DNA from 3 places in the Photobacterium sp. GB-72 genome. Region 3 is predicted to be linked to each of the others. Evidence: predicted binding sites of a transcription regulator. Region 3 holds the regulator's gene; each other region holds the start of a gene.
The links. Region 3 encodes PurR, which represses purine synthesis genes. Its sites were predicted from a motif close to TNANGNAAACGTTTNCNTNA; they were not measured.
Positions count from the first base shown of each region.

Region 1: a site for PurR is predicted at 1,357-1,376, ahead of purE (5-(carboxyamino)imidazole ribonucleotide mutase). Genes of this name have one in related genera too.
Region 2: a site for PurR is predicted at 2,172-2,191, ahead of C9J40_RS03045 (NCS2 family permease). Genes of this name have one in related genera too.

Region 1 is NZ_PYNV01000020.1:72,708-75,995, reverse strand. It holds gene hemF (oxygen-dependent coproporphyrinogen oxidase) at 1-677, opposite strand, end outside; gene C9J40_RS18595 (L-threonylcarbamoyladenylate synthase) at 690-1,247, opposite strand; gene purE (5-(carboxyamino)imidazole ribonucleotide mutase) at 1,442-1,930, shown strand; gene C9J40_RS18585 (5-(carboxyamino)imidazole ribonucleotide synthase) at 1,930-3,048, shown strand; gene C9J40_RS18580 (topoisomerase DNA-binding C4 zinc finger domain-containing protein) at 3,092-3,288, opposite strand, start outside.
Region 2 is NZ_PYNV01000001.1:674,257-677,544, reverse strand. It holds gene C9J40_RS03050 (aminoacyl-histidine dipeptidase) at 1-1,138, opposite strand, end outside; gene C9J40_RS03045 (NCS2 family permease) at 2,232-3,288, shown strand, end outside.
Region 3 is NZ_PYNV01000009.1:78,573-81,860, forward strand. It holds gene C9J40_RS11715 (TfoX/Sxy family DNA transformation protein) at 1-181, opposite strand, end outside; cyclic di-GMP riboswitch class I at 316-406, opposite strand; gene purR (HTH-type transcriptional repressor PurR) at 605-1,609, opposite strand; gene C9J40_RS11725 (heme ABC transporter ATP-binding protein) at 2,015-2,854, opposite strand; gene C9J40_RS11730 (iron ABC transporter permease) at 2,851-3,288, opposite strand, start outside.

The DNA.
Region 1 (3,288 bases), on a different contig from region 3:
AGATAATAACGCTGTTGTACTATCGGCATGTAGGCATTGATAAAGCCATTACCTACCGCTTGCATATAAGCAAAACTCTTATCAAATCCCCATTGATTGAGATCATCAAAGAATAGACCGCCTATACCGCGGGTTTCATTACGGTGCGGTAAGAAGAAGTATTTATCACACCATGCTTTGTGCTGTTGATAAACATCATCACCAAACGGCGCACACAACTGTTTAGCTGTATCATGCCAGTGTTGGCAATCTTCTTCGAAAGGATAGAACGGGGTAAGATCAAAGCCACCACCAAACCACCAAACCGGAGCTTCACCATCTTTTTCTGCGATAAAGAAGCGAACATTGGCATGAGAGGTTGGCACATAAGGGTTGCGAGGGTGAATAACCAATGAGACGCCCATCGCTTCAAAACGACGACCGGCTAATTCTGGGCGATGTGCTGTTGCAGAAGCTGGCATTTCAGCACCATAAACATGAGAAAAATTCACACCTGCTTGCTCGAAGATTTCGCCATCACGTAATACACGACTACGACCACCGCCACCTTCTTCACGCTGCCATTGGTCTTGTTCAAATACGACGGTTGTTTCTTGTTGCTCTAATGCTTGGCAAATACGATCTTGTAAATCCAACAAAAAGGCTTTAACTGCACTTTTATCTACTTGGCTATCCATACTCTTTATCCCTTACCCTTGACGGAAGATATTGCCATTAAGCGCATCACGTATCTCGGAAGGATTGGTACGTCCGCCTGTTTCACCTTGCAAGATTGCAGCTAAACAATGCCCTAACTGTTGTTCAACCTCTTGCGCTGTTCGACCTGGCTCTTGGCCTGTTAAATTTGCGCTGGTTGAGGTAATAGGTTTACCAAACTCCAAACATAAGCGTTGCACGAGTGGATGATCACTCACACGTACCGCAATCGTAGTAAATTGCCCCGTTAAAAACGAGGGAATATTAGGCTTAGTCGGCATTACCCAAGTCACAGGCCCTGGCCATGTTGCCATCACGGTTTGCTTTTGTTGTTCGGTCAATTGGTTTTCATCAATATATGACAGCAGCTGATCGTAATTCGCCGCGATCAAAATTAAGCCCTTTTCCACTGGGCGTTGTTTGATCGCTAATAGTTTTTCAACCGCTTCTTGATTATCCGGATCACAGCCGACACCAAACACCGCTTCGGTTGGGTACCCGATCACTTCACCTTGCTTTAAAGCTGCGACGACTTGAGCAAAATTCTCCACAGTATCCTCATTATTTGTTCAGCAAATATTGTTGTTTTACTTTCTCAATTTCATTCTACCTACTCCTTAGTCACAACTCCATGCTCGGTTATAAGACAGTCAATATTCATGACGCAAACGTTTTCCTTTGAGCTAAATCACCGTATAATGCAGCCATCAACACGATGTTAAGTTATGACCTGAAGGAGAATGAGATGAAAGTTGGAATTATCATGGGTTCAAAATCTGATTGGCCAACCATGCAACATGCGGCTGAGATGCTTGATCGTTTCAATGTTCCTTATGAGACAAAGGTCGTTTCGGCTCACCGCACGCCACATTTACTAGCCGAATACGCTGAAAGTGCACAAGAGCGTGGCATTAAAGTGATCATCGCAGGTGCTGGCGGTGCAGCTCACTTACCGGGGATGACAGCGGCTTTCACTAGCGTGCCTGTATTAGGCGTACCAGTGCAATCACGTGCATTAAAAGGAATGGATTCATTGCTTTCTATCGTTCAAATGCCGAAAGGTATTGCTGTTGGTACCTTAGCAATTGGTGATGCAGGGGCTGCCAATGCAGGTCTCTTGGCCGCACAAATTATCGGCACTCAAAATGAGCAAGTACTGGCCGCTATTGATGCTTTCCGCAAAGAGCAAACAGAAACGGTATTAAGCAACCCAAATCCAGCAGAGGATGCATAATGAATAATGTGCTAGTCCTTGGTGCTGGCCAACTTGCCCGTATGATGGCACTGGCTGGCGCTCCTCTTAACATCAATGTGATCGCTTATGATGTAGAGAGTGATAAAGTGGTTCATCCTCTTACCCAACAAGCAATGTCGAACTCGCTCGTTGAAGCGATTAATGACGTTGATGCGATTACTGCCGAGTTTGAACATATTCCTCACGATATTTTAGATATTTGTGCTGCCAGCGAGAAGTTCTTCCCAACGCCAGAAGCAATCAAAGCCGGTGGCGATCGTCGTCTAGAAAAAGCGTTATTAGATAATGCTGGCGTGCGCAATGCTAAATACCATGAAATCACTGAACGTGCAGATCTTCTTACTGCAATTGAAAAAATCGGGTTACCGCTGGTGTTAAAAAGTGCATTAGGTGGCTACGACGGTAAAGGGCAGTGGCGCTTAAAAGAAAGCGCACAGATTGATGATATTTGGCCTGAAATGGCGCAATGTATTGCTGATTCTCCTAATCAGGCTATTGTTGCTGAGCAATTTATTCCTTTTCAACGCGAAGTATCATTGATTGGTGCCCGTAATCGCAGTGGTGATATTCAGGTATTTAACTTAACTGAGAATGTCCATACTGATGGCGTACTAAGTTTATCAACTGCGATTGTGGGTGACTCACCACTGCAAGCGCAAGCCGATAACATGTTCCGTGCCGTCGCTAATAGCCTTGATTATGTCGGCGTGTTAGCTATCGAGTTTTTCGATCTCGATGGCGAACTACTGGTAAACGAAATCGCACCACGGGTTCATAACTCAGGTCACTGGACACAGCAAGGTGCAGAAACATGTCAGTTTGAAAACCACTTACGCGCGGTATGTGATTTTCCTCTTGGTAGTACTCAACTCATTCGTCCAAGTGCGATGATCAATATCTTAGGTTTAGATAGCATTCCTGATGCGGTTTATGCCCAAGAAGGTTGCCATGTACACTGGTACGGTAAAGAAAAACGAGCAGGGCGTAAAATGGGGCACATTAACGTGTGTGCTGATACACCAGAGCAATTGCAGTATCGTTTGATCATGTTATCAAGCTTGCTGGATGAGAAGGATTTCCCCGCACTGCCGCGTTAATATTTACTCCAATTTAAAAAGCCTGCGTCTGAGCAGGCTTTTTTTATGCTGTTTTATCAACACTATCAGGATCTTGATAAGCATGGCACTTTCTATCTGCACATTGCAGTTTCACACCACTGGCTAATTTCTTTTCAATTAGCAAACCAAAGCCACATTGTTGGCACGTACCGACAACGGGTTTGTTATTCACAGCAAAGCGACAGCTTGGATACTGATCACAGGCATAAAACACTTTGC
Region 2 (3,288 bases), on a different contig from region 3:
GCAACATGCTTTCTACATAGCTACGACCAGAGTCAGTTAAAGAACGGACTAAGCAAAGTACGATCACTTTATCGCTTTCTGTCGTGATAACACCCATATTTAGCGATGTTTCAACAACGCCCTCAATGTCATCGCTCATACGGATAACACCGTTAGGGCAGACGTTTAATACATTGATTAGACGTGTTTGATCTGCCATTACCATTACATCTGTTGGTAGTTCAGCAGATTCAGTAAATAGGTTGATATCTGTTTCTACATGACCAAGCTCAGCACTTAGTAGCGTTTGGTAATGAGCGAATAATGTATTTAGTTGATCAACATGTTTAGCTGGTAGGGTAACAATCGCAGACGCTTCACGAGGAATTGCGTTACGTAGGCTACCGCCTGTGAAGTTGTTAATACGTAAGGCAAGATCGTCTGCATGAGAGACTAAAAAGCGAGCCAGTAATTTGTTTGCGTTGCCACGGCCAGTATGAATATCACAACCAGAGTGACCGCCTTTTAAGCCCTTTAGGACTAATTTAATTGCTTGGTGATCTGCTGGTGTTGCTTCACGCTTTATATCAAGTGTGATTGCGCCGTCTACACCGCCAGCACAACCCATGTAGACTTCGCCTTCTTGCTCAGAGTCAGTGTTTAGTAGAATGTCACCTTCTAACCAACCTTCTTTAAGACCAAAAGCACCGGTCATGCCAGCTTCTTCATCAATAGTAAGTAGTACTTCTAATGGGCCATGTTCGATATCTTTAGCAGCCAGTACCGCAAGACAGCTTGCCATACCCATACCGTTATCAGCACCTAATGTTGTACCTTTTGCCGTTACCCATTCACCGTCAATGAAAGGTTGGATAGGATCTGTTGTGAAGTCGTGAACGGTTTCTTCATTTTTCTGTGGAACCATGTCGATGTGCGCTTGAAGTACCACACCTTTACGGTTTTCCATGCCTGCTGTTGCTGGCTTTTTAATAATGACGTTACCTGTTTCATCACGGCGAACATCTAAGCCTTCTTTTTTAGCAAACTCAATGATGAATTGTGCTAATTGTTCTTCATATTTAGAAGGATGAGGGATCGAACAAATTTGATCGAAAAATTGCCATACAGCTTGAGGAGATAGTTGACTGATTTCAGACACGGAAGCCTACCTTTATAGAATTTTGGTCCAGTGACACTTGTCAGGCTATTAGCCGTCAAATGACATATATAAGTAGCGATTTACTCCATCGCATTTTTTTTAGCATATCATTCAGACTTCGGTGGAGGTAGAGAAAAAAGTAAAATCTTAAACCACGAATACGATAATGAATAAGTATTAACGGCGCTTGACTTGTATACATTGAGCTGATGATTACGTAATTATTTCTTATATTTATTTTCTTGATCATAAAGCAAGATTTAACCGATCAAAATTGAAAAAAAATTACATCAAAATTGGTTTAACAATGTTTTTTTGTAAAAAGTGTGACGAAGTTAAAGGAAATGCTTGAAAGTAAATTACGTAATGGTTATGATTTAGACAGTCTCATAAAAGTATGAGAAAACACTGTACACGTTCAGGATGAACCCGAGATATCGCCTCCATGGAACCGAGATAAGTGCGACCACGATGGTCTTTCCCCTCCAAGGATTAAGCGCATAAATATTTATGTGGTTAATTTGGATTACTTATTTATAAGGTGATTTAAAATGAAAATTTTTGATTCAATTACACACTTTTGGAATAACCGCTCTGTATATACAGGTAACTTTACTTACCCTAATTACTTTGGTTACTAAGAATTTTGTTATCTAGTTGCTGACTAGTTAGCCGAACAGCTTGTTCACCCCCTAACTTGAGAATACTAAATAATCGTGAGCGATTATTTGCAACATTCGCCGCCGCTTCGCTTTGAAGCGGCGTTTTTTTACCTTTAAATCGTCATAACAAGTTAGTCACACATCGCGATGTGATCCTTAGTACGTTTTATTGCTGAAGATCTCATAAATATAAAATAGATGAAATATATTAATTTGGCATATTTTAGCTAATGCATTGATTTTATATTGCTAATTATCTGTTCTTAAAAGCCAAAAAAACAAAATTAAATTTATTAGTCTTAGTTTTGTGCATTTACTCGATATTTTCTGGAAATTGATAGATCTGATGTTTATAATCGCGCTCGAATTGAGAACGCAAACGTTTTCTTTTGCTTAATACTAACGTGTCAATCTCCAAGGAACAGAGAAACATGCTTGAGAAGTTATTTAAACTAAAGGAACACGGCACAACTGTGCGAACGGAGTTGCTTGCTGGCTTAACAACATTCCTGACCATGGCTTACATCATTTTTGTAAACCCTACTATGCTATCCAGTACGGGAATGGATAAAGGTGCAGTATTTGTTGCAACCTGTTTAGCAGCGATGATCGGTTGTTTTGTGATGGGATTTTTTGCTAACTATCCTGTCGCACAAGCACCAGGCATGGGCTTAAATGCCTTCTTTACTTATACCGTTGTGCTAGGCATGGGGTATACATGGCAAGTTGCGTTAGCCGCTGTTTTCTTATCAGGTTTGTGTTTTATTGCGTTAAGTTTATTAAAAGTACGGGAATGGATCATTAACTCCATACCAATGGCGCTGCGAACCGGAATTTCTGCAGGTATAGGTTTATTCCTTGCCTTCATTGCATTACAGAGTTCAGGCATTGTCGTAGATAACCCTGCGACGTTAGTACAAGTAGGCGATCTAACCAGTTTTCCTGTTGTGATGGCAGCACTTGGTTTTTTTCTAACCATAGCGCTTGTTCATCGTGGCTTTAAAGCTGCAGTCTTGATTGCAATATTAATTGTTACTGGGTTGAGTATTGCATTTGGTGAAGTGACTTATGGCGGCATTATGTCAATGCCACCAAGCATTGCACCAACCTTTATGCAATTAGATTTTTCGGGGGCAATGGAAGTTGGCCTGATTTCAATTGTGTTTGCTTTCTTGTTTGTCGATTTATTTGATACCGCAGGTACGCTTGTCGGTGTTGCGACAAAAGCAAACTTAATCGGTGAAGATGGCAAGTTGCCACGCTTAAATCGCGCGTTACTTGCAGATAGTACAGCAACCTCTGTTGGTGCCTTATTGGGTACATCGAATACCACTTCTTTTGTCGAGAGTGTGTCCGGTGTCGCAGTCGGAGGTCGTACTGGTCTTACTGCGGTAACGGTTGGTGTATTATTCTTACTCGCTCTATTTTTTGCTCCATTAGCTGGCATGGTACCTGCCTACGCAACGGCTGGTGCATTATTCTACGTCG
Region 3 (3,288 bases):
CAGCTTGTTTGAATTCCTTTTCAGTTTCAGCATTTGCACGTAAGTGAAGTTTATCGTTCACAACTAATGCAAACATTGTATCACCAGAAAAAATGCCAAAACCGCCAAACATCGACCGTGATTTTATTGAACCAAAATGGTCAAATAATTTTAATGAATCTTTTAATATTGGTTTATCCATGCTTCTACTCGGTGAAAAAATATGAGTGTCACCTAAACATTAAGAGCGAGGAAATAGATTAATTAATCTACACATTGATACTGTCAATATATTGTTAAGTTTGTGTCATAATATTGTCGGTTCAATAATAATCCTTCGGTAACCCCGCTACCTTGAATTATTAACATAATTTTTAGGCCGGTGGTTTTGCGTCTTAATCTTTCAATTAATTTGCCAGTTCGTGACTATATAAAGTTATATTAAATAATACTTTTAATATTAAATCTAAGCTCTCAAAAATGTGATATTGGTTCAGGTATTTGTTCTTAGCTTATTTTAATAAGCTTTATAATTATAAATACTCATGATTGTTTTTTATAAGTAAAAAAAAAGCCAACAAGGTTAACTTATCGGCTTTTCCTTAACATAGAAAGATAAATTTTATTAGTTGAGATCTTTAACCGATTTTCTCTCAACAAGTTTAGGCGTCATTTCAAAGGTTTGACGCTCATGATTCTTGTCTTTCACACGCTCTAGCAAGATTTCGATGGCCTTTTTACCTAAACGACGTTTAGGCTGGTGGATAGTTGTTAGCGGTGGCGCAAAGTAGGGCGCAAGGTCAATGTTATCGTAGCCAATGATTGAGATATCATCAGGAACACGCAGACCTGCCTGTTCAAAGGTACTGATCAGAGCCATAGCCATAATGTCGTTAAAGCAGAAGATAGCAGTAGGGCGATCTTCCATTGCGATAAACTTATGAGCAGCTTCAACGGCTGACTCACACTCAAAGTCACCGTCAAGTAGCCAATTATCATTAACAGTGAGATCTGCTTCTTTCATCGCTTTACGGAAGCCCTTTAGGCGCTCTTGACAAGTAGACTTATCAACTTGTCCAGATAAACAGCCAATTTTCTTATGACCATTTTCAATAAGGTGCTTAGTCGCAATATAACCGCCGTTTTCAGCGTTATCTAGAATATTATCAGTATGTGGGCTTTCTGGGCCCCAGTCCATGATAACCATAGGAAGATCATTTTTACGCTCAAGTAAATCGAGCAGCATTTGATCCAGATCGCTGCACATAACCAATAGGCCATCAACACGCTTTTCAGAAAGCATACGTAAGTAATCACGTTGTTTTTCTAAGTTACCTTCGGTGTTACATAAGATCAGTGTGTAGCCTGCACCATAACAATATTCTTCAACACCATGCACAACTTCGGCAAAAAATGGGTTAGTCGATTTAGTGACTAACATGCCGATAGTACGTGTTGTATTACATTTTAAGCTTCGCGCTACTGCACTTGGGGCGTAGTTAAGTTCATCTACTGCAGCCAAAACTTTTTGTTGCGTTGCTTCTGCAACAAAGCGTGTTTTATTAATCACGTGCGACACTGTAGTAGTTGATACACCTGCCATACGTGCAACGTCTTTAATGGTTGCCATATTTATTCTTCTTATCATGGTCAGATTAGGATCTGACAAAGGTTTTTGATACCAAATTGATTAATTACGTAGTCTATGGCTTACGAGTTCACTCGCAGAGATGAAGATCCTTTAGTTATTAGCTACTTAATTATTCAATTTGATACCGAATTATAGGGTGTTGCAATTATCATGGATCATAAACAACTAAAGCCGCAGTAAAATGCGGCATTAGAAGATAGAAACTATTTTTACACTAATTACACATGTAATCGCTTGCGATCACATTTTACTGTGTGTTTTGCGTTGTGCAATCTTTCTATTCAACTTGATTGAATTAATTGATCATTAACCGTAAAAACTCGATGTTTGTCATGCTAATAGCTTCAATTTATTGTGTATATCTAGTCATTAATAGATAAAACGTTAAAAAACAGAATGATTGGCTGATAAAAGATAAGGAAAATCACCACTTGGATGAGTATGAACACTGACAGGCCAACCATATAAGGTATCTATTACTTCAGGAGTAAGAACTTGTGTTGGCGTGCCGTCGGCTTTTATTTCTCCTTCGTTAAGGAAAATCATCCGATCAGTGTATTGGGCTGCAAGGTTTAAATCGTGCAATACCACAATTACAGCGGCGCCTTGTATAGCCATATTTTGGGCAATTTGTAAGGTGTGGTGCTGGTGGGCGAGATCGAGTGCTGAGGTGGGTTCATCTAACATCAAGATACATTTATCACCGGCTTTACTGAGTTGTGTTAAAACCCGGGCAAGGTGTACACGCTGTTTTTCACCCCCCGATAAGGTGGGGTAGAGACGTTTAGCTAAATTGTTAATATCAACGTATTGCATGCTTGATGCTGTTGCATCTTTCAGTTCAGGCGAAGTGAGCTGCAATGGAATTGCGCCTAGCTCGACAACTTCTTTCGCGGTAAAGGCAAACGATAATGCGCTATGTTGTGGAAGGACACCTAAGTGACATGCCAATTCTTCCCGAGCCCAATTATTAAGCGGTTGATCAAAGAAAGAAACCGTGCCTGATTTTGGCGTAATCTCCCCACATAATACTTTTAACAGGGTACTTTTACCTGCACCGTTTGGCCCAAGTAATGCGGTGACTTCTCCTGCGTGAATATCAATATCAAGATGATTTAGCAGGACTTTATCACCGAATTGTAATGATAAGTCGCGAGCCTGAATAACACAGACTTTGTCGCTACTTGCTGTAAAATCGACCTTTGCTGAATGATTTAACGTCATGACATCTGACTCTTTTGATTAACTAATAAATAGATAAAGAAAGGCGCGCCTAACATGGCGGTGATGATCCCAACCGGCAGCTCTTGAGGCGAGAATGCGCTTCGAGCAATCATATCGGCAACCAAGAGGATTAAGCCGCCAAGTAAAGCCGAAATTGGCAATAAGGTTTTATGATTTGGACCTGTTAGCATTCTACCCACATGAGGAATAACCAAGCCAATAAAGCCAATCGGGCCACAAACGGCAACAGTCATACCCACTCCCGCAGCACATGTAATAATTAAATTACGTTTTAGTTTTTGCGTGTTAACCCCCATATGTCGAGCTTCAGCTTCGCCTAATAACAACGCGTTTAAATTACTGGTATGACGATAAAAATAGGTAAAGAGTAACCCGAATGTGCAATAGGCGAGAATAATGCCTGTCCATGTTGC